Regions from separate parts of the Vibrio rarus genome, predicted to be linked through region 4. Evidence: predicted binding sites of a transcription regulator. Region 4 holds the regulator's gene; each other region holds the start of a gene.

Region 1 (5,991 bases), 780 kb from region 4:
CCACAGAGAACACCAAGCCAAAGCAAAACCCTTTTACAGTATTAAACAGAGCATCAATAAGTTGCTTTGGGTTCATTTGTCCGATGGGCATAGATAGCAATAGTGTGCTGAAAATTGGAAATAAAAAGGACAAAGGCCAGTTGAAGGTGTAAGCCAGTGCCGCAGAGGCCGATACGCCGACGGCAAAGCGTAATTGTCTTACCCTAGTCCCGTCGCATAATAGGTTCTTTAAACTGAAGTACTGTGTTGGCTTAGTAAACATAAGAGAGCCAACTTAAAAGACGAATATAAACGTTGGCGATGCCATTTAAAATGACATTATCACTGGTATAAAACTGCACATCGGCTTGCCCTCCCACACGACGCAAGCCGTTGGGAATGGGCTCATCAAAAGAGATTATGACGGGAAAACGCTGTGGCTCACGTAGCCAGCCTGTGCTGGATTTTACAGTGACGAGCCCGCCAATGGCATTGTTAGAGCCACTAGCGACAGCAAACCCAATACTGCGTACGCTCCCTTTATAGAGTGTGCCAGGTGCAATATCTAAAGAAATATCCACCGCATCCCCCACCTTTAAATTGGCTAGGTTGTTCTCTTTTAGGTTGGCCTCTATCCAAATATCGTCGGCATCAATAAAGGTCATGATAGGGGTTCCCGCATTGGCGTAATGGCCCACATCCACTTGTAAGTTAGTGATCCCTCCGGTGGTTGGAGCAAACACTTCTGTACGGTTTAAGTTTAATTGTGCTTGTTTTAATTTTGCCATTGCCGAGCGAACTCTAGGGTTCGCTTCCCCTTCTGGGCCCAATGATTGCTTGGCTTTTTCTAAATTTGCTTCAGCACTTCTTACTTGTGATTTGGCTTGTTTGATGGCGGCGCGAGCCTTGTCGCCGTCGGATTTTGAATACAATTTTCGTTGTTCTAACTCAAACACCCGCGCACTTTGCACCATCACATGTTCGAAGTTGGTTTGCGCTTCTACTAAGCCTGCTTGAGCGGTGACAATCGTGGCCATGCCTGCGCCAATTTCTTGACCGGCCATTTCCACTTCTGATTGGGCAAGATCCACACTCAATTGATAATCAACCGGATCAATTCTAAAAAGGGAGTCTCCTCTTTTTATGGCGTCATTTTGCGCTACATTCACTTGCAAAATATTCCCAGAAATTTGTGGAGTGATAGGTATGACATAGGCTTGCACTCGAGCTTGGTCTGTCCATGGGGTATGACGGTCTGCAAACAGGTACCAGACGAAAATGAGTCCGACTAAGAGAAATACATAGCCTGTGATGGTCTTAACCGGATCGCGCACAGCTTCAATGGGGGCAGGGGAGTGGCCTGATTCAGAGGTGGCTTGGTTGTCTGTTTTATCTTGTTCACGCTTCTCTAAGTCAGAGTTCCCCAAGTCAGCGTTATCAATGGGTTTACTGTCGCTGCTGGAATGATCGTTGGTTTTACTCATCGTTACCCCTTAAATCCATTTAGGTGGCTATATTTGGCGCATGTTAAATGTTTGTTGGTTATATGTTTTAGTTTATGTGTTTATACTTGCCTTGTATAGAGACAACCGCGTTAAAATTTAGCCGTGATTACAGGGGTTTACTTCGATTTGATGCCTGTATTGCTAGGGTTCATACCTACGTTAATAGCGCCCATTGGCCGATGATGACCCCTAGCAAGATGCCTTCATTGCTATTAACGATTGATGAAATAGGCAAAAACAATTTAGTAATTTGAGGAAATTAGTCGACACTTAATGGACACACAGTGACGTAGAGCGAAAGGAGTTCTAAATGCAGTCATTAAAAGTAAAAGACTATATGAGCCATCAAGCAGTCACATTTACCCCCACAATGTCGTTGTCTGCTGCATTGGAAAAAGTATTGAATTCTGCGCACGTAGGTGGCCCAGTCATCGATGAGCAAGAACATGTCGTGGGCTTTCTGTCAGAGCAAGATTTACTCGATAAACTGATTAAAGTGAGTTACCACTGTCAAGATACGCATATTGTCAGTGATTGTATGTACAAAGAAGTGCTGTCGGTAACGCCTGAAACGTCCATTATTGAATTGGCCGATATGATGAAAATAGGCAAACCGAAAGTGTATCCTGTGATTGATGGTGAAAAATTGGTGGGCATTATTTCACGTAGTGATGTGCTAAAGGCGGTAGGGGCATCTATAGACCTCTGCTTTAAAAATCCTATTTAGTGAACGATGGCAAATCTTATCCCTATAAACCTCGATGATTCGAGGTTTTTTTCTGGCATAAGGAAAAGGTATAAATCACAGCGTTGAAAGTAATAGGCGTACTCATGTTACATAACATACAAAGTGTGATGGCAACCGTTTAACCTTGTCAGCACTTTATTTTGCCTATCACGGGTTGTGATTGCCCTCACAATGGACCGTGCTGAGATTGTCTACAGTTACCCCTTAATATTGGCTAGATAATAAAGGTATTTTGATGACAGCGGAACAAAAGGTATTTCACCTAGGTGTAAACAAGAGTGATCTTCAAGGAGCCACTTTGGCAATTATTCCCGGCGATCCTGAGCGTGTGCAGCGCATTGCGGAATGCATGGAAAACCCGAAATTTTTGGCCAGTCATCGTGAATATACTGTTTATTTGGCTGAATTAGCAGGGCAGAGTGTGGTGGTGTGCTCAACGGGTATTGGCGGTCCATCCACTTCTATAGCGGTAGAGGAATTGGCGCAACTTGGCGTAAATACCTTCTTGCGTGTGGGTACGACGGGAGCGATTCAACCTGATGTTAATGTTGGGGATATGATAGTGACAACGGCTTCGGTGCGATTAGATGGCGCCAGTTTGCACTTTGCGCCAATGGAGTTTCCTGCAGTGTCCGATTTTACGATTGCCTTGGCAATGAAAGAAGCGGCAGTGAGCGAACAAGCCACAGTGCATATGGGCGTGACGGCATCTAGCGATACCTTCTATCCCGGACAAGAGCGCTACGATACCTTTAGCGGCCGAGTGGTGAAACGTTTCCAAGGTTCAATGCAAGAGTGGCAAGAGATGGGAGTGTTGAATTTTGAAATGGAATCGGCGACTTTACTGACCATGTGTGCCAGTTCAGGATTGCGGGCCGGTTGTGTGGCTGGGGTGATTATTAACCGTACCCAACAAGAAATTCCCGATCAGTCACAAATGAAAGCCATTGAAGCGCTATCGATTCGTACTGTGGTGCAAGCAGCTAAAAAAGTCTTGGCGGACGCCTAATGGCGAGTCTGTTATTGATGCACTTAGCCGATTTGGCTAATTAGAGTCATTAATGATAGGTATCACAGAAAAAAAGTCCTGATGTTGCAGCGCTACATCAGGACTTTTTATACCAATCACACTAAGTAAGTGTTCAGAAATAGCGCAGGAAAAATGCTCGAAAACAAGGCAGAATTTTTCGATAAGTCGTTATTCTACAATCAAAAATTCTAACGCAGTTATCGAGTATTTTAACAAGCTAGAATGATCAGTTATTTAGTACGATTGGTATTATCATAATCAGGCTTTGAGCATTGTTTACAGTGAGTTATCGCTCATTAAACTTGCGCGCAACCACCGGCATCTTTTAGCCACTTCATCAGATGCGTTCTTAGATCTTTGAGCTCTTCAGGGCCGATCAAACCAAGGCCTAAGTCCATCGCTCGAGTGATATCGTTATATCGCAAAGGTCTAAAGCTCACCAACATGGCTCGAGCTTGCAATCCACCGAGCAAATCACGCAGAGACTCGAGTTTGTAGAGAGTGTCGTCTCCGTCATCACGCATGCCTTTCGTCTTACACTCAATAATATACAGTTTATTATTGACAACGGTAGCCACGTCCAGTTCGTTACGCACTTCTTTATCACCGATTTTACGGGTGACTTGAACATTTAAAGAGCAGTCTTGGATGGTTAATAGCTCTTCTTGCACCGATTTTACTTGGGTATGCACATAAGACTCTAGCCATTCGCCATTAGAAAAGCGTCTTGCTTGCTCAGAGCGGAAGGTTAATATGCCGTCGAGGTAGGTGGCTAACTCGGCGTCCACTAAATCTTGAAGCAAGATATTTAACTCGCGATAGCCTTGCTGTTTCTCTGATAAGCCCACATCCAATTTTTGCTCTTTGCGACATGTAGTGGCAAGAAAGTTAAGAGTGGCCAGTCCCGGTCCGAGTTCTAAGGCATGTCCTGCCCATTTTTCACAGATCTTGAGCAGAGAACTATCAATGGCGATAGCATCGTTAGGATCGGGAAATTGGGCTTGAGCTCCAAAAATAGTCAAATAATCGGCAATGGTAATACGATCTTGTACTTGAGCATCTTGCAAGCCATCAGGGTATAACCAACTTAAACTGTCGCTATTAGGTTCAACAACGAAAATGGGCCATTTATAGCTGCGAACCACTTCATAGACGGAGAGTAAACGGTGGCGTAGTCCACAACTTGCATTGAGTTTTACTTCTTCTCCTGAGCTTTTGAGTCGTTCGGCTAGTTGGAGAATTTTTTGTTTGATAATGGCGGTGTTAGATACATTGGGAATTTCAAAAAACTCACTTTTTATCCCGCGCATATCCAGCACTATGCTGAGTTTGTCAAACATAGGCTTTTGTGTTGAGTCTCCTATAAATATCGTATGACGACAGGAGGCTCGATCATCGAGTAAAGGTGTCACCAAGCGGATGGGGTCTTTATCGATAATACCAAGTTGAATTGGCATAAAGGGTCCTTTTATGTTCGCATGTGGGATTCGTTGAGACGAATGTACATGATATATTAGTTCTATAGACAGAGTGGATGTCTATCAACCACAATTACTTACACAAATATTAGTTTTCATTTTTAGATATGCCTTCTTTATTTTTTAATATGGAGGAAGATTGCATTTAGCTAGGTCATGATGCAATCTTGATATATCAATGGAACAGGCCAGAGACTCCCATGACAGAAGAAACTATTTTTAGCAAAATCATACGCCAAGAAATCAAAACCGATCTTATCTATCAAGATGATTTAGTGACGGCCTTTCGCGACATTAACCCGCGTGCGCCTTCGCATATCTTAATCGTACCTAATCATGTCATTGCCACGGTAAATGACGCTACCGAAGAGGATGAGCGTGCTTTAGGTCGTATGTTTACTGTCGCGGGGAAACTGGCTAAAGAAGAAGGTATCGCAGAGGATGGTTATCGTCTAATCGTTAACTGTAACTCTTTTGGTGGGCAAGAGGTTTACCATATTCACATGCACTTAGTGGGTGGCAAACCGCTTGGACCTATGCTGGTCGAATAATGAGATTAACAACCAATACAAGCGTCCGCTTATGTGTCATTGCGCTGGGCTGTGTGGTGATGACCGCTTGCTCATCGTTGACCGCTGGCAACATGTTCAGCCACTATACAGCGCAAAATGAATCCGTGTATCAAGCGGTGCAATCGGGCGATTATAGCCGTGCGGAAGAAAAACTGCCGGACTATCAAGCCGGTGATATTCTCGATAATTTAGAAAAAGGCCGCGTGCATTTATTGGCCTCTTCTTATCCTGCCAGTAAAGCCTCTTTTGAATTGAGTGATAAAGCGGTTCGCGATTGGCAAGATCAAGCAGTGGTGTCGGTGAGTGATACGGCAACCAGTGTTGGAGCGTTAGCGGTCAATGATAATTTAACCAATTATCACCCGGCAGATTATGAGCTGGGCTTTTTGCACTTGTACCTGGGCCTCAATTATATTCATAGCAATAGCCTTGAAGGGGCGTTGGTGGAAATGCGCCGCGCCAATCAAGTGCAAGAAAAAGCCAAGAGGCAACGGGAAGCCGAGCTGCAGTCAGCCCAATCTGATATGCAAAAAAGTGGCCTCAGCCCTAATTTAGGCAGTGTCTTATCACGCTATCCTGATGCGGGTAATAAGCTGAAAGCGGTGCAAAATGGCTATCTTTTCTATTTGTCAGCCTTATTGTATGAAACACAAGGGGACGTAAATAGTGCTTATGTGGA
Region 2 (5,991 bases), 390 kb from region 4:
TTTGTAAATAGAGACTGCCAAATTCAAACACTAGAGGGAGGCACATTGCTTGTTGAAAGTCATGGGCAACCAAAGAGGATGTTTTCAACTCTGCAAGCCAATCACACTGCAGCAACTCTTTGGCAAAAAGAGGCTCTAATTGACTGGCTCCCAATGCTCGCAAAGGGTTCCAATTATGACTGATGGGTAAACAGGTGTTGCCCTTGCTCAACTCATAACTCACAGCGCACACCATCACCGCAACGCAGGGAGCTGAAGCGCAGTTCTCTTGTCTAGCAAAAAACTTCGCTAGCTGAAAATCAATGTCTCGCACCATACCTAGGTTAGCCATCAGTTCCAGCCACTCTAGCCAGCTTTTTTGAGTGTAATGAGCCAGTTGGTCGACTTCCATCTCGGAGATATTCAGTGTCTGTGGCAGGTTATCCGTAATTTCGCTCATTATAGTGTCTCCTCACCACGAATATGCTCATCCAACTGTGCAAGCATGGATTGTGATGGTTTAGCGGAAAATACCCCATAATCACCACTGCCGTCCATGCCGCGTAAAAACAGATAAAAAACGCCACCAAAGTGGCTGTCGTAGGAGTAATCAGCAATACGAGTTTGCAAAAATCGTTGCAACGCCAAGGCATAAATTTGGTACTGCGCATCATAACGGTGCTCTAGCATTGCCTTATCTAAGCTCTGACGGTGGTACTCTTCAGCGCTGTCACCTAAATGGTTCGACTTCCAATCCAACACATAATATTTACCTTGATGCTCAAACACCAAATCGATAAAGCCTTTCAACATGCCTTCAACCGGAGCAAAGCCAAGCTCTCCGGCTTGTGCCGATAACGAGTCATGTTGATGGGTAATAGTATTAAAACGTTGCGCCAATAAAATGTCGATAGGAAGTAAAAACTCCATCTCCACCAACCGCTGTTGTGCGGTTTTATCTGACAATTTCAAACCATTGCCATCTAAGTCAGTATTTAGCACTTTATCTATCATATCTTGCAATATGGGTAACCACTCTGCCTCATATTGTTCTTTGACTAATAGCTGCTCGATAACGTCGCTGTTGTGCTGGCTAAATGCCGATCCAGTGTATTCCACTTCTTCAAATAAGGTATGTAGAAAAGTCCCTGGACGAGCACCTCGAGGGAAGTTAAACATGGTTTTTTTATGCACATCAAGTAATGGCGCTTGATCTTGTGAAGCATCAATATCTAACGTGGTCTCTAACCACGCACTTTCATCTTTATGCGCACGGCCATGACCTTGCTTCACTAGCCCAGAGTAACTGGTCATTCTCCAACGCCAATCGATTTGCTGTTGCATTTTATTGGCTTGCAATTGCGTAAGCGTCTCTGTGGGTGGTTGATAGCGAACCTCATCCCAAGCAACTGGATCTTTTACTACAATAGAGTCACACCCTGTTGTCAGTTGCTCTATGGCAGAGCTCAACGCTGAAGCATCTTGCTCATCTTCTCCCTGCAATAAATAGCCAATGGCACTTAAGTGAGTAATCACTTTCTTGCTTCGACCTTCTTTTATGGCTGCAACGCCAAGGTAACAAGAATACACTGCGCGAGTTATCGCCACATAAATGAGGCGTAAATCCTCAGCCAGACGTTCCTTATCAGAGAGCGCGATACCGTCACTGTTATTATCGATATCTAAGCGGGTACATTGGCGAGACTCATCATAATAAAGTGCCTGCTTACTTTGACGACAGACACTAACAAATGGCACAAAAATTATGTCGTACTCTAAGCCTTTAGACTTATGAATGGTAACCACTTGCACTAAGTTGCTTTCAGACTCTAAACGCTGTTTTTGATCATCTGACGAGTCACCATTAGTCCCGTCAGCAAGACTCTCTTCAAACCAACGCAATAACGCATGGTCACTTTCAAGCTCCGCAGACGCTTGCTGTAGTAGTTCGGCAAGGTGCATTAAATCAGTAAGTACTCGCTCTCCTTGCTGCTGTGTCTGTAGCTTTTGCGCTAATTCACGGTACTGAATTAACTTACGAATCATCGGCATAATGCCTGACTTTAGCCACAGTTGACGATAATCACTGAATTCCTGACTCAATAACTCCCAATAGTGCTCATCTTGGTTTAAGCGTTCCAAATCAAATAGGGATAAGTCAAATAAACTACTGGCAGCGGCACTGCGCAATGCTCGGTCGTTATCAAAGTGCAACACTGCGCGTAAAAACATCAGCACATCGGTGGCGACTGGACTGGCAAATACACTGTCTCTATTTGATAAGTAAACGCTAGCGACCCCTTTTTCTGATAATGCTTTTCGCACTAAGCTGGCTTCCCGACCTGTGCGAACCAACACTGCGATATTACTGGCTTGAATTGGCGTTTGGCTGGCATGGTTAAGCCTCGCCTCTCCTTGATCTGATGCGCTGAGCAGTTGCTGTATCTGAGTTGCGGTGGACTGAGCCATAGTGTGATGGTAATCCGCTTTAGCGACCCCTTGCCCCTCTTCTTGCTGCAGCCATAGGGTCATCGCAGGTTGTGGCTCTCCATACAAAGACCAGGATTTTTTTTCAGCCCCTGGGCTGGCTAAAACGGGGATAAACGGAATATCCTCATTGTACATAAATGGCGATTTGGCTTTCGCAAATAGCTCATTGCTCGCCTGTACCATGGACTCACTTGAGCGCCAGTTGGTCATCAAGTTAAAATGAGAAGTCACTTCATTGCGAGCGCGAATATAAGTAAAGATATCCGCACCACGAAACGCATAAATAGCCTGCTTAGGATCGCCAATCATAAATAGACCACACTTAGGGTATGACAAATAGAGATGGCTAAAGATGTTGTATTGCTGAGGATCGGTATCTTGAAACTCATCGATCATGGCAATGGGATAAAGCTGACGAATTCTGTCGGCTAATAAGCTTTCATCATCATGTTGCAACGCGTAATCCAGTTGACTGAGCAGATCGTCAAAAGAGAGTTTTTGTTGCTGCTGTTTGGCCTTTTGAAGCTCTCTTCTACACTCAGGAATGGCATTGCTCAAAATAGCCTGTTTCACTTCCAATGCAGGCAACTGAAAAAACGTCTCTGATTGGTTAAATACTGCATGTTCCGGCAGTTGATTACCTGGCTTCGTTTTTGCTTGCAAAGCGCTTTGGCTAAAGCGGTTCAGACAATCTGGCAGCGCTAAAGTGGATGGCATTGTCTTTGCCCAGTTGTCTATTTTTTCAATCCAATTGGGTACATTTTTCTTGTTATACGGGTTTTTTGTGATCCCTGACTCTGCAATTAATTTTTCAAAACTGTCGCTGCTGCTCAACCATTGCTGCTTTAACTCATCGATCACCTTAATGCGCTCAAGGTACTGACTTTCTAGTTCACCCTGTGCTTGTTCACTGTGGATATACACTTGATTACCACTAATAAACCGATCAAGATCTGAGAATAAAGCCTGTGGTGTTTTCCAGTGGCGACGAATCTCTGCAGCCATGGTTTGGTTCATGTGATAAAAATGCCGACGCCAATAATCACACACCACTTGCGTTTTGAGTTGAGTTTCATCTTTTATAAATTGGCTTTTAAAACGGCTCCCAGATTCAAAAGCATTTTGTGTCAACATGCGCTGACAAAAACCATGAATGGTAAACACTGCGGCTTCATCCATCTGCCTCTCAGCCATCAGCAGCAACTCACACGCTCTGTCTCTGTCATCAGTCTGCTCAAGTAAAGGTTTGATAATAGGATCATCACTATGCCCTCGACTAAAATCCACTCGAGCTTGGTGAATACGAGCGCGAATACGGTCTTTTAGCTCAGCGGTGGCTGCCTCGGTAAAGGTCACTACCAAAATTTGTTCCACTGTTAGAGGCTGCTGATGAGCACAACCATTATCACCGTGCCCAAGGAGTAACCTTAGGTACAGGCCTGCAATGGTAAACGTCTTACCGGTTCCCGCAGATGCTTCTATTAAACGAGCGCCATGTAAGGGAAAAGTCATGGTATCTAATGCTGCAGGAGTTATGTGCGCTGCATCGGTCATAGTGAACCCTATCTAATTCTGTGATCAATGTTATGAAATAATGTCATGGTACAAACAGTCGAACTTCAACTCATAAAGTTTGTGAGTCGACTCACTGTTAAAACCTAAGGTTAAGCGTAGGCTTGCCAAAAATAATAATCACTTAGTGTTTATCTTTATAAATATCGAAATAAGTGGTCTCTCTGACCCCTTGGCCGCCAGTGATAACCCTACATATAATAATTATTCTGGCGGCCACCTTTCTCTTATTTAATAGCGGCAGTACCTACTTAGTGCTTTTTTTCAAAAGCCGCTCCTGTGCTGGTAAAAATACCTGCTCAGCAAGACGATAACCTTGCTCCCCCCACTCTTCTTGCCATTGTGGCCACGCTCGTTGAATGTATAAATCTTGGCACTCACCCGCGCTATAGTCATTGCCTAAAAAGTGACTTTTAAACTTACTCTTCGCCCCTTCTCTAGCTGCCTGCGTATCGCCCTTTTTTGATTTAATAACAAACTCTTGCATAGCACTTTGAGCCGATTGCGGAAAGTAAGGTAAGGGCTCAGTCATGCCAGAAAAAAACAGGGAGATTAACGGTTCAATAAAGTCCATAGCATCCTGTGGCGATAGTGGCTGGAGAGAAAAGTATTCCACCTCCCCTTTAGCAATACCGATGATATGGCTCACCACCTCAGCCCCAGAAGCACAAGCAAATAAATGCTTTATCCAAGCTTGTAAAATATCTTTTGAGCGAATACTGCCCACCCGATAATGTACTAAACCTGAAGCGTAATGATTATCTAGCCAACCTGTAATCGTCAGCGTTTTATCACGATAAAACACAGGCAAAGATAACGGTATAGAGGGGCACTTAGTACTGGTATAAAACTCAATTTCCTCGGCAAGTCCTGCCATGGCCTTTTGGTTTTCTGCTACATCTAGATCGCCAAACTGCCCTATTGGCAACTGCCCTGAACTGCGATAATAGTCGGCGACTTTAGAGATGCTTTCTTCTCCGTCTTCTAACATAGCCGTGACGATATCTTGGCGAAGGAAATACCGCTCTAGCCCTTGCAAAGAAAAAGGTTCGTCATCTACAAGAGGCTCTTTTTCACCGTTAAACCACACTTGTAACCGCTGATTAAAGAAGGATTTAACAGGCAAAGACCAAAAGGAAAGTAACTGCTCCAGTTCCATTTGATCTAGGCCGCTGCGTTCTAAAAAGTAATCCGATAGTGGGGGCTCTTGTTTCACTTGCTGCGACAATACACCATTGGCAATGCCAAGCCATTCACTGGCAAAGCTTTGCTGATTAGCAAACGCATCTCGGCTAAATGGGGTCATACTGTGATGAGAAATTAGATGATGCAAAAGCTGTTTTCCTGAATCATCCACTGATAAATTCTCGTCCCCTTCTCGACAATAATTTTGCGAGCAGTATTCAAGTAATTCGGTCACTAAAATAGAAGGGAGACACTCACTATTATCTAATATCGATTGCCCTATATAACTGATATATAAATGTTGCTGTGCCGATAACAAGGCTTCTAAAAATAGATAACGGTCATCGTCACGGCGACTTCTATCACCGATTCGCGTCTTAACCGTCATTAAGTCAAACCCTTCTTGAGCGACCGTTCTGGGATAAACTCCGTCATTCATTCCTAATAAGCAGACCACTTTAAAGGGAATGGAACGCATTGGCATCAAAGTACAACAGTTCACTTGACCCGCTAAAAAACGCTGACTTACTCGAGAGTTATCTAACTTATCTTGTAAATACTCACTGACAACCTGATGGCTCAAGGAGGATTCAAACCCAGATTCTATGGTTTGCTGGGTTAATGCCGATAAGGCATCGCGAATGGAAGTCAAAGCGATTTCATTTTCAATATCTAAATCAAAAAAGTCATTCACTAGAGTATTTAACTGAGCTTGCCACTGACTACTGAACTGTGGCGAGCTTAATACTTGTCGATAATGCAGAA
Region 3 (5,991 bases), on a different replicon from region 4:
ATGCATTGTCCTGGCAGAATACCTGTATCTCTCTGTCTATTTGGTACAGTCCAAATTCTGAGCGTTCAAAAAGCACGATGGTTTTAGGGTGTTGATTGATGATTTGGCGGCATAATTCTGAACCAATGGAACCACCGGCACCAGTGACCATTACCACCTTGTCTTTGATGTTCGCTTCCATCAATGATTGTTGCGGAGTCACCGGATCGCGGCCCAGTAGGTCTTCAATAGCGACGTCTTTGAGTTCATCTATTTTTGCTTTGCCGGAGATGATGTCACTCATATCAGGGATGGTGAGTACTTCGGCAGAAAGGTGGACGAGTTCATTGAGTATTTCTTTACGTCTGGTGCGCGTTGCACTTGGCACGGCCAGTAAGATTTGTTGCACGTTGTAACGGTCAACTAAGCGCTCAATTAGGTTGACGTTGGCAACTTTAATTCCCATTAGTACGGTATTTTCTAATGTTTTATCTTCGTCAACAAAACCAATGACTTTATGGGTATCAGAGGTACGCAATGCATAAGCAAGTTGCCTGCCTGCGGAGCCTGCACCATAGATCAATACGCTTTTACTGGTTTTAGAAAACGACTGGCTAACTAATACCCGCACAATGAGTCGCACACCGCCACAAGACAGTGCTAAAAAGGCGCCATAAATAACGGGTACGGAGCGAGGTACGGCGGAATTGAAATAATACGCCAGCAAGCCAATGGAGATGGTGGAGATGATCGTGCCCAGGCTGACCACGTACAATGCATGAAACGTGAGGTAGCGTAAGACGGCACGATATAAGCCGAGCTTAGTAAAGGTAAAAATAGTGATCAGTAGGGTAACGATTAATACATTGTGGTTGTCGTATTTTGGTAACCACATTAAATCACCCAATCGAGCCCAATGTGCGGCGTAATAGGATGAAATAATAAAGAAAGAGTCTATTAAAACGCTGATAATGCGTTTAGAGGCTCGTGATAAGTTCCAAATGTATTTGAGTTTAAACATTGAGTTACATCTTTCAAACTGTCCAACCTCTATGTTAACCGCTAAATGCTCTTATGTCTTCTATATACGTGCGAATTAATATCCCATTAAACGCAACAAATTTTCCGCAGTCTCTATGGCTTCCTTCCTATTTGCTATGTTGAGCTTCTGATAAAGGTTGCGAATATGTGTCTTAATTGTTGTGCCGGCCACGTCAAGCTCTTGAGCGATTTGTTCGTTACTAAAGCCGGAGTAAATGAGGTTGAGTACTTGCCATTCGCGCTGTGTTAGGGGACTGGTGCGGATGAGTTCTGGGATGTTTTTATGATTAACCAGTTGATTTACAAAGTCTTCATCAAAGTGAACTGCACGACTGCGCTGTTTGTTGCCTATCTCTTTTAATAACTGCAAAGCACGATGTCGTTCTAAGTCGCCAATTTGTGTTTTGTTAACCAGTTTTTCTAGTAGTGTATTGATGGAGGCGCCATCAATAATAAAGTTGCCGACCATTCCCGTTTGATTGGTTAAGGCCAATGCCTGCTTGAGTTTATCGCGAGCCATGGTTTCATTTTCTTGTTTAATGTACAAAACAGATTCCACGATCAGGTTACGATTGTTGTCAGTGACGAGTTTATGTTCGATAGCTTGCTGTTGTAGCAGAGTAAGGGTTTGCCGTGCATCATCAAGCCTATCGCAAGCAATTTGAGCACGGGCGATATTGCGCCATTGCAATTGGTTAAAGTGATTGTTTGCGTCCTGTGGTTGCTCTGTTTGTACCAACCAGTTATGGATAGCCGACGTGTCGTTACTCGCTTGCCAATACAGCAGTAAAGAGAAGGAGGCGTTGGCCGACCAATCCACATGATAGTTGGATTCTAAAAGCAGTTCTTCAATTTTTTTAACAAATCGACCGGCTTTATCCAGCTCCCCTCGACCTAACGCAATTCGAGTCAACATTGAATAGCTATGTAGGTGTAAGCTCTCTTGATCGGCAAGCACATCAATGCCTTTAAACGCAGTTTGTTCCGCTTCATCTAAGCGGTTCCAACACCATAAAATTTGTGCCCGGCCACGCAATAAATGCTCATGTAAAGGCACTTGTTGAAAGTGATGTTCTTGAATAACTTTGAACGCTTGGTCTTGCAATTCAAACGACGCTTGCGTGTATCCTTGCGCAAGTAATATTTCGCTTTGTTGGATCAGCGCCCACAAAACGTGGTGGTACACTTGATATTGACGCGCCAGCTTTTCTGTTTGCTGCATCATGGGAAGGGCGCGGTCTAATCGCCCCAGAACGTGGTTTACTTCGCCAATAACCGAAGTACCTACGATGCGGCTTCTAAAATCGTTGTTGTCAATTTGGCTGAGTGCTAATTCGGCCAAATTGAGCGCTTCTTCAGGGTTTCCTTGGTTAATGGCCACCTGTGCTCTTAGTGCGCTCACTTGCCCTTTTTCTTGGGTGGAGAGCGTGATGTTTCGTTTGTTTAATTCGGTTTTCGCTTCTGACAGTAAGTCACCCACGTCGTTGAATCTGTGTTGGCTTTGCGCCAGCCACGCTCGCAAAAGGGGCAGTTTTGCGGTTTGGTAGAGTTGTTCGGTATCCAGTTCATCAATGGCTTTTTCAAGGGTACTTAGCTCGCCACTATTGAACATATGCCAACCGTGTTCTTGCATGATATGGGCACACAATTGTGGGTCTTTACTTCGCTTGGCATGTTGTAATGCTTGCAAAGGACGGTTGTGTGTGAGCCAGGCGTTGGCAGCCTTACTTTGTAATTGAGCTTCTTGATGTGGCATATGCAAGAGACGTTGATGATTTAAAAATTCACTGAATAAGTAATGGAAGCGATACCAGTGTTCATCCACGGAATCAATGCTCAAAAACAGGCCGAATTTGCTGAGGTTATCCAGCATGTTTAAGGCATCATCGCGACCGGTTACTGCGTAGATTAATTGGTCATTAAAGTTATCTAAAATGGAGCATTGCATAAGAAAGTTTTGGATATCACTGTCTGCAGAGTCAAACACCTCTTCGGCAAGATAGTCCCAAAGATGAGAGTGGTTAAACTCATTCATACAGTGCAGTGATTGCTGAATAGGCTTATTACATTGCTGGGCTTGGACGGCAATTAATTGCAATGCAGAGGCCCAACCTTCAGCGTAATTGCGCACTTTATCTGCAGTGGACTCATCAATGTCTTCTTTCATTCTGAGATTGAAAAAACGAGTGGTCTCTTCTAAGTCAAACGCTAAGTTGCGATCGTTTATTTCAATCATCAGATCCCGAACTCGCAGATTGGCAGTACCCAGTGGAGGGTTGGAGCGGCTAGTGATCACAACGGTAATGTTGTCAGGCATGTGCTTGATAAAAAAGCGCATGGCTTGGTGGATGTCTTCGTTAGTGATGAAGTGGTAGTCATCAAACACTAGATAAGATTGATGAACATTGTTGGTCAGTTCTGCAAAAATTTCGCCAAATAGGCTGTGCAGAGACGAATATTGTCGTTTTTCAATCAAAGCTTGCGATTGCAGGCAACTGTTTCCTGTGGCGTTATTTAATACTTGGATAAAGTAGTTAATAAAGCGGTAGCTGTCATTATCGCTCTCATCGAGATTATACCAACCTACATTTGGTTTTTCGGCGAGCCATTGTGCGGCCATGGTCGTTTTACCGTATCCTGCCGGTGATCGTAGCAACACTAACTTATAGCAAGGCGCTTGCTGTAACAATTCCAATACTCTTGGGCGCACAATCGCATTGTGTAAGCGTCCTGGACGGGTGAGTTTTGAAGGGATCCACATGGTGACTGACCTTTTGTTAGTGTTGTGTACGGTAATAGACATGCTTGGCCTGATGAGTCGCGGTTAATTTGCACGAAAAACGTATAAGCAAATCAATCAGTGCTGCATATGCTGTGCTCACTTATCCTGCAACGTATCAAGGTGAGAATCCTCAATTATTTGCTTTCTACGCCTCTGTTTTGTGATGAATATCTCTAATAGGCGTTTTTTGTGAGGTCACTCTTACTGGCTCTGCACAAGCTGTGCGGTGTTTCTTTGTCTTTGTAAAAAAATAGCGTGACCGAAGTCGTGTTATTGGCAACGGGCAATTTTACATCTCTCAAACATTCTTATTCATCCAATGCATTGTTGTGCATATTTTTGTGACCTAAGTCCTGTTATGTGCGTCGCATCCCCCCTTTTTTGCGAGCTCGCGCAATAAGTGATTTTTTCTCCTCCCTACGCCCTCATGACTCCTCCTATTGGCCTTGGTGGTTGGGATGATGAAGGAGAGACGGGGTTACTAGATGATGAGTGTAGATGAACAAAACTAAGCGAGAGAGTTCCTATTATGAAACCAGCTCAACAAAAAAAGTTCGATAAACAGCATTTTCAAGCCAGCGTTAAGAAACATCTAACCGCCACTTATGCGACGACGGAAGAAAACGCATCCACACGTCAGTGGTATTTAGCGATGGGCCAAGCGCTGGCGGAGTTCACGACCCTTGATTTGTTACAAACGGAATCCGATAAGAAAATCACTCATGCAAAGAGTGTTAACTACCTTTCTCTTGAGTTTCTTATTGGTCGTTTAACGGGTAATAACCTGATCAGTATGGGACTTTATCAACACGTTACGGATGCCATGCAGGAGTTGGGTTTTAATTTAACGGATCTTTTAGAAGAAGAGCGTGACCCATCATTAGGTAACGGTGGTTTAGGTCGCTTAGCCGCATGTTTTATGGATTCATGCGCAGCCCAAGAGTACCCAACCGTGGGTTATGGCCTGCACTACGAATACGGTCTATTCAAGCAATCATTTAAAGAGGGCGCTCAACAAGAGGCTCCCGATGCTTGGCGCGGTATTGATGGCTATCCGTGGGAGTTAGTTCGCCCTGAAATTGCTCAGGAAATTGGTTTTTACGGGCAGGTTGAAACTGTGATTGAGAACGGCGAAGAGAAACGCCGCTGGGTACCGGGCATGACAGTGAAAGCGATGCCTTGGGATCTGCCGATTGTGGGCTATGAATCCAACACGGTTTACCCACTTCGTTTATGGGAATGCCAAGCTATTGCCCCTTTCTCTTTAGAAAGTTTCAATAACGGAGATTACTTTGAAGCTCAGCACTCATTAATTGATGCGGGCAACATTACCAAAGTGCTGTATCCAAATGATAACCATGAGAAAGGCAAAACACTGCGCCTGATGCAGCAGTATTTCCATTCAGCGGCCTCCATTCGCGACATCTTGCGTCGCCATGAAGCAGCCGGTCACGCCTTAGTGGATCTGCCTAAGTACGAGACAGTACAGTTGAACGATACGCACCCAACGGTCGCTATCCCTGAACTGATGCGCATTTTGGTGGATGAAAAAGGCTTTGGTTGGGATAAAGCCTGGTCTATTTCCACTAAGACGTTCGCATACACCAACCATACCTTGCTTCCTGAAGCACTAGAAACCTGGTCTGAGTCGCTTATCCAGCGTCTGCTTCCGCGTCATATGGAAATCATCTATCGCATTAACCACGAATTTCTAATGGAAGTGCGTGCTAAATGGCCTGGAGATGTAGAAAAACAACGCAAACTGTCGATCATCCAAGAAGGCTTCCATCGCATGGTGCGCATGGCCAACCTTTGTGTAGTGGGCTCTTATGCGGTAAACGGCGTAGCGGCACTGCACTCGGCACTGGTTAAGAAAGATCTGTTCCCAGAGTTTAATGAGTTGTACCCAACACGCTTGCATAACGTGACTAACGGTGTGACACCGCGTCGTTGGTTGAAGTTCTGTAACCCGGGCTTGTCTGCGCTTATTACGGAAAAAATTGGCGATCAGTGGGCGGCAAACTTAGATCAGCTCTCGGATATCTCTAAATTTGCCGATGATGCAGAATTTCAGCAGCAATACATGACGGTGAAGAAGCACAACAAGCAGCGCCTCGCCAATTGGGTTAAAGAGAACATGGATATCGAACTGGATACCAATGCCATCTTTGACGTGCAAATCAAGCGTC
Region 4 (5,991 bases):
TCAAACACAAATGGAATGGAACTTAACGCAGTTTTCTGGTGGTTGGCGCATGCGCCTTAACCTAGCCCAAGCGCTCTTGTGCCGCTCTGATTTATTGTTGCTCGATGAACCTACCAACCACTTAGATCTTGATGCTGTGATGTGGCTAGAACGTTGGCTGCAAAGTTATCGAGGCACTTTGGTGCTTATTTCTCATGATAGAGATTTTTTAGACCCTGTTGTAGGGCGCATTATTCATGTTGAAAATGAGGCGCTACATGAGTACACGGGTAACTACTCTTCCTTTGAAACCCAACGCGCACAAAAGTTGTTATTGCAACAAGCTATGTATCAAAAGCAACAAAAGCAAATGACGCATATGCAAAGCTATATCGACCGCTTCCGCTATAAAGCGTCCAAAGCCCGTCAAGCTCAAAGCCGTATTAAAGCGTTGGAAAAAATGGAACAAGTGCTGCCTGCACAGTTTGATAACCCATTTAGCTTCCAGTTTCGTGAACCGGCTGATCTGCCCAACCCTATCGTTATGATGGATCACGTATCTGCCGGTTATGACGACACGCTTATTTTAGAAAAAATACGTTTAAACCTCGTTCCGGGTAGTCGCATTGGCTTACTTGGCCGCAACGGCGCCGGTAAATCCACCTTAATTAAATTACTCTCTGGTGAGTTAAGCCCTAAAAGTGGCGAGTTCACCTATTCACAAGGGGTAAAAATTGGCTACTTTGCTCAACACCAACTCGAAACACTGCATCCACAAGAGACACCTCTGCAACATTTAATGCAAATTGCCTCCAATCACACCGAGCAACAGTTACGGGATTACTTAGGCAGTTTTGGCTTTAAAGGGGATAAAGCCCTCGATAAAGTCGCGCCATTTTCTGGTGGTGAGAAAGCACGCTTGGTGCTAGCGCTACTGGTTTGGCAAAAACCCAACCTATTGCTACTGGATGAGCCTACTAACCACCTTGATCTCGATATGCGTCAAGCGTTAACTATGGCACTGCAAACCTTTGAAGGTGCTATGGTTATCGTTAGCCACGACAGGTACTTACTGCGCGCCACTACCGATGATCTATACCTAGTAGACGCCAAACGCGTAGACCCTTTTGATGGGGATCTCAATGACTACTACAAATGGCTAACCGAACAACAAAAAGAACAAAAGAAAGCACAATCGAAAGAAGTGGTTAAATCCACCGTACACTCGGCAGCGGCAAAAAAAGACCAAAAAAGAAAAGACGCCGAGTTTCGTAAACTTACTGCTCCCATTCGCAAAAACATTACCGCACTTGAAAAGAAAATGGATAAGTTAAATACCCTATTACAGCAGTGTGAAGATCAGTTAGGAGATATGGATCTGTATCAAGCTGAGAATAAGGCTAAACTGACTCAAGTACTCAACCAACAAGGCAGCGCTAAAGCCGAGCTTGAAGAGGTAGAAATGGAATGGATGTCCGAGCAAGAGACACTAGAAGAAATGCAGGCAAATATCGATAACGAATGAATCACCACACGCCACAACATCACCTTACCATAGATAGCCTGTGGCAATTTAGCTTGCAGTACTATTCTATACCAGAGGTAAAAGAGGCGTGTTTAAACCTGCAGAACCACTTCCATGGTAACGTTAACCTTCTGTTAGCCTTAAAGTGGCTAGATGAGCATGGTTTCGCTTTTTCTTCACAACAATGGCCTTTGCTGATACAAAGCTTAGGCCACACGGAAACTGCACTGGTCCACTTCAGAAAACTACGTCGTAAAATGAAGCAACACCTCCCTGAACCTCTTTATGGAGAATCTTTGCAATTTGAACGGCAACTAGAGCGTCAGCAACAAGCGGATATCGTAGCATTCCTACAACAATGCAAGCTGAACTCTGTACCAGCCCCTCACCTCACTGATGATTATTGTCAGCAATTAGGGGCCGAACATTTAGCCGTCATATTTAATAAGCAGGCGCTATGATACAACGCTTTTCACCACACTGGTCATTACGTAACCCACACTTGCAAACCTTGATGCCAAGATTGATTCGTAAGCAACCTCTGTTTACTCCAGTATGGGAAACCCTCACGACTTCGGATAACGACTTTCTTGATCTCGCATGGAGTGAAGAGTGGCAAAATGAATCCGCTGCTAATAAACCTATTTTTATCCTGTTTCACGGATTAGAAGGCAGCTTTAACAGCCCCTATGCTCATGGCTTAATGCACTCTTTTGCGCAAAAGGGGTGGCTGGCAGTAATGATGCACTTTAGAGGATGTAGCGGTAAACCCAATCGGCAAGCTCGCGCCTACCACTCTGGAGAAACGGAAGACGCACGTTTTTTTCTTGAACTCATACAACGGCGTTTCCCTAACAACCCAAAAGTCGCTACAGGCATTTCCCTTGGAGGAAATATGCTGGTGAACTATTTGGCGCGCTATGCCGAACAACCTTTATTGGATGAAGCCTCCATCGTATGCGCTCCATTGGATTTAGCCGTGTGCTCCAAACGTATCGAGCAAGGTTTCTCTAAGCTGTATCAAACGTATCTACTCAGCTCCCTCAAACGCACAGCATTACAAAAAATCCACTTGCTACAAGATGCGCTAGGCATCGACGTCAATACGGTGCAAAACATGCGTTTCTTACACCAGTTTGATGACGCAATCACCGCCCCATTACACGGCTATACGGATGCGATTGATTATTACACGCAATGTTCTGGGTTACCCAAGTTGAATGATATTCGAATACCAACTCACATCATCCACGCCAAGGATGACCCGTTTATGACCGATGCCGTGATACCGACTTTCAAGTTAAATAAAAACATTAAGTATCTGCTTCTCGGCAACGGCGGACATGTTGGTTTTATTGGAGGAGCACTCACTCAACCTTATTTTTGGTTGGAGATGGCGTTGCCAAGCTTTTATGATAAATTTACCCGTCACATTATTACCGAGTAAGCATTCAGCATGATCGTACCTTGGAAAGAGATTGCCCCACAAACTTTAGAGACCCTGATCAAAGAGTACATCCTAAGAGAAGGCACCGACTATGGTGATGTCGAAATATCACTGCAAGACAAAATAGAACAAATTCAGCTTCAACTGCAACAAGGCACTGCGGTCATTGTTTATTCTGAATTGCATGAAAGCATTGATATAAAAGTGAGCCACAACGCAAAACTTTTATGATACTTTAACGGTTACGCTCAATTTACATACCGTTATTCCACATTCAAATACAAGACAAGGAAAGTCATGTCAGCTAAGCATCCCATAATAGCGGTTACCGGCTCCTCTGGTGCAGGTACCACCACCACCTCTGAAGCTTTCCGTAAAATGTTCAATATGATGAAAGTAAAGGCGGCTTGGATTGAAGGAGATAGCTTTCATCGTTTCACTCGTCCTGAAATGGATGTCGCCATTCGTAAAGCTAAAGACCAAGGCCGTCATATCAGTTACTTTGGACCAGAAGCAAATGACTTTCCCGCCCTTGAGAACTTCTTTAAAGAGTATGGCGAAAAAGGCGAAGGTAAAGTGCGTCGTTATTTGCATACATTTGATGAAGCGGTGCCTTATAACCAAATGCCCGGTACCTTTACTCCATGGCAAGAATTGCCAGAGGAAAGTGATGTGCTTTTCTACGAGGGTCTGCATGGTGGCGTGGTAGATAGTACATGTAATGTCGCCAAACACGTGGACCTGCTGATCGGCATGGTACCTATCGTCAACCTGGAGTGGATTCAAAAGTTTGTTCGAGACACCCGAGACAGAGGGCACTCTAGAGAAGCGGTAATGGACTCCATTGTTCGCTCTATGGATGACTATCTTAATTTCATCACCCCACAGTTCTCTCGCACCCATATTAACTTTCAACGAGTACCCACGGTAGATACTTCAAACCCACTGAACGCCAAAGGAATACCGAGCTTAGATGAAAGCTTTGTAGTCATCCGTATGCGCGGCTTTAAGAATGTCGACTTTCCCTACTTACTGGCCATGATTGATGGGTCATTTATGTCTCGTCACAATACGCTGGTTGTACCAGGCGGAAAAATGAGTTTTGCTATGGAGTTGATTATTCGCCCTATCCTGCAACAACTATTGGAGACAGGTAAAATAGGCTAATTTTCACATTATGTTAGGTTGTTGCGTAAGAGTGTGATTGAGAACACGGTTTTGATTGTAAAATCGACAGTTGATACCTAACAAAATCAAGAAATTTAACTGAAAAAAAGTTACTATTCGTACTGTTAAAATTAAAAGTAGTAGCAGCAACTACGCCCACGCCCCCTACTTATACGGGGTTGGCGGGGAACATAATTATACTCGCTGAGAGAGGAAGAAAAGAATATGGTTTTAGGTAAACCTCAAACAGATCCAACGTTAGAATGGTTTTTGTCACATTGCCACATCCACAAATACCCTTCAAAGAGCACATTGATCCACGCTGGTGAAAAAGCAGAAACGCTTTACTACATCGTAAAAGGTTCTGTTGCCGTATTGATCAAAGATGAAGAAGGGAAAGAAATGATTCTTTCTTACCTAAACCAAGGTGACTTCATCGGTGAATTGGGTCTTTTCGAAGACGATCAAGAGCGTACAGCTTGGGTTCGAGCAAAATCTCCATGTGAAGTGGCAGAAATCTCATTCAAGAAATTCCGTCAGCTTATCCAAGTTAACCCAGACATCCTAATGCGTCTTTCTTCGCAAATGGCTAACCGTCTACAAGTTACTAGCCAAAAAGTAGGTGACCTTGCATTCCTTGACGTTACAGGTCGTATTGCACAGACGCTACTAAACCTTGCTAAACAGCCAGATGCTATGACTCACCCAGACGGCATGCAAATCAAGATCACTCGTCAAGAGATCGGTCAGATTGTAGGTTGTTCTCGTGAAACTGTAGGCCGTATCTTGAAGATGCTTGAAGAGCAGAATCTTATCTCTGCACACGGTAAAACGATTGTGGTTTACGGCACTCGCTAATAAACATCTACAATTAAAGATAAAAAACCGCTGTTATTTAACAGTGGTTTTTTTTATTTTTATACTTAGACCAATCGTAATAAACTTCTAATTATTTACTTACTGTAATTGACATTAGCTTAATCGAATTACTTATTCGTACTTTCAAATATTTTATCCGCAGAAGCTTCCACAAACCCTTGATAGAGCTTCCCTTGAGACACTTCATAGCGCTTGGCAAATTCATAGAAGCCGCCAGGGATCATATGCTCTCCATCAGAGAAGGCAACATTTACCTTGTCAGCCATAGTAGATGATTGCTCTAACCGCACTTGTGGCGTGCCTTTCACTTCTCCACCCGAAGCATTAATAACAAAACCCTTCTGCTTTAAAAATGCATTCACCTCTGCGACATCTTGAAATTGGGCAAGTTGATTGACACTCACGGTAAAGTGATTCGCACCAAACCCATGGGCGGCCACCCAAGAGGCATACTCACTCTCTTTCGCCAATTGTTGATAGTCCGCAAAGCTCAAGTTCCACAACCTGCCCCCATGCAGAAAATCACTCCCCTCAAGTTGGCCGTCATCTATTTGCGACACCAATTTAGCCACTATAGTACGTAACTCACTCGAGCACTGATCTAACTGAAGCTCACTGATAAAAACCTTAGGCATGAGAGGATCTGGATGCTGATAATGCTTGGCTAACAACTTTTTAGCGGTAAACACATACTCTCCCCCCGCCTGATAGCCAAGTTCAAGTAGTGGTTTGGCCAATACCTTCAAATCAATGGGCGAACAGGCAAAAGTTCGTAATGCGATATGATCATTGATCAGCACTTTATTTTGCTTTAACAACTCATGAATCGTAACGGAAGAAGGACAAAGCCGACCATTAAAGTCATGCCACAATAGGTCAAATAGCTTTTGCACACTCATGGTAACTCCTTGTAAGGGTTAATCGAACTGAAGACCCGGAGACAAGGTCTCTGGAAAAACAGACTCAGCCCCCTGAATAGAAGCCATGGGATACG

What was found. The regulator CRP, encoded in region 4, controls carbon source genes, mostly activating them, when cyclic AMP is high. The targets are predictions, from matches to a motif close to TGTGANNNNNNTCACA.
Region 1: a site for CRP is predicted at 2,388-2,403, ahead of udp (uridine phosphorylase). Genes of this name have one in related genera too.
Region 2: a site for CRP is predicted at 4,104-4,119, ahead of recB (exodeoxyribonuclease V subunit beta). Genes of this name have one in related genera too.
Region 3: a site for CRP is predicted at 3,991-4,006, ahead of malT (HTH-type transcriptional regulator MalT). Genes of this name have one in related genera too.

The regions. Positions count from the first base shown of each region.
Region 1 is NZ_AP024900.1:987,499-993,489, forward strand. It holds gene OCU56_RS04690 (DUF2955 domain-containing protein) at 1-262, opposite strand, end outside; gene OCU56_RS04695 (HlyD family secretion protein) at 252-1,463, opposite strand; gene OCU56_RS04700 (CBS domain-containing protein) at 1,795-2,211, shown strand; gene udp (uridine phosphorylase) at 2,468-3,241, shown strand; gene OCU56_RS04710 (DUF1887 family protein) at 3,559-4,719, opposite strand; gene hinT (purine nucleoside phosphoramidase) at 4,941-5,291, shown strand; gene OCU56_RS04720 (COG3014 family protein) at 5,291-5,991, shown strand, end outside.
Region 2 is NZ_AP024900.1:595,913-601,903, reverse strand. It holds gene recD (exodeoxyribonuclease V subunit alpha) at 1-391, opposite strand, end outside; gene recB (exodeoxyribonuclease V subunit beta) at 439-4,023, opposite strand; gene recC (exodeoxyribonuclease V subunit gamma) at 4,289-5,991, opposite strand, start outside.
Region 3 is NZ_AP024901.1:520,047-526,037, reverse strand. It holds gene OCU56_RS15360 (polysaccharide biosynthesis protein) at 1-1,000, opposite strand, end outside; gene malT (HTH-type transcriptional regulator MalT) at 1,076-3,781, opposite strand; gene OCU56_RS15350 (glycogen/starch/alpha-glucan phosphorylase) at 4,332-5,991, shown strand, end outside.
Region 4 is NZ_AP024900.1:204,702-210,692, reverse strand. It holds gene OCU56_RS00960 (ABC transporter ATP-binding protein) at 1-1,504, shown strand, start outside; gene OCU56_RS00955 (TIGR02444 family protein) at 1,501-1,965, shown strand; gene OCU56_RS00950 (hydrolase) at 1,962-2,951, shown strand; gene OCU56_RS00945 (YheU family protein) at 2,961-3,182, shown strand; gene OCU56_RS00940 (phosphoribulokinase) at 3,249-4,118, shown strand; gene crp (cAMP-activated global transcriptional regulator CRP) at 4,344-4,976, shown strand; gene OCU56_RS00930 (DUF1338 domain-containing protein) at 5,105-5,896, opposite strand; gene astD (succinylglutamate-semialdehyde dehydrogenase) at 5,915-5,991, opposite strand, start outside.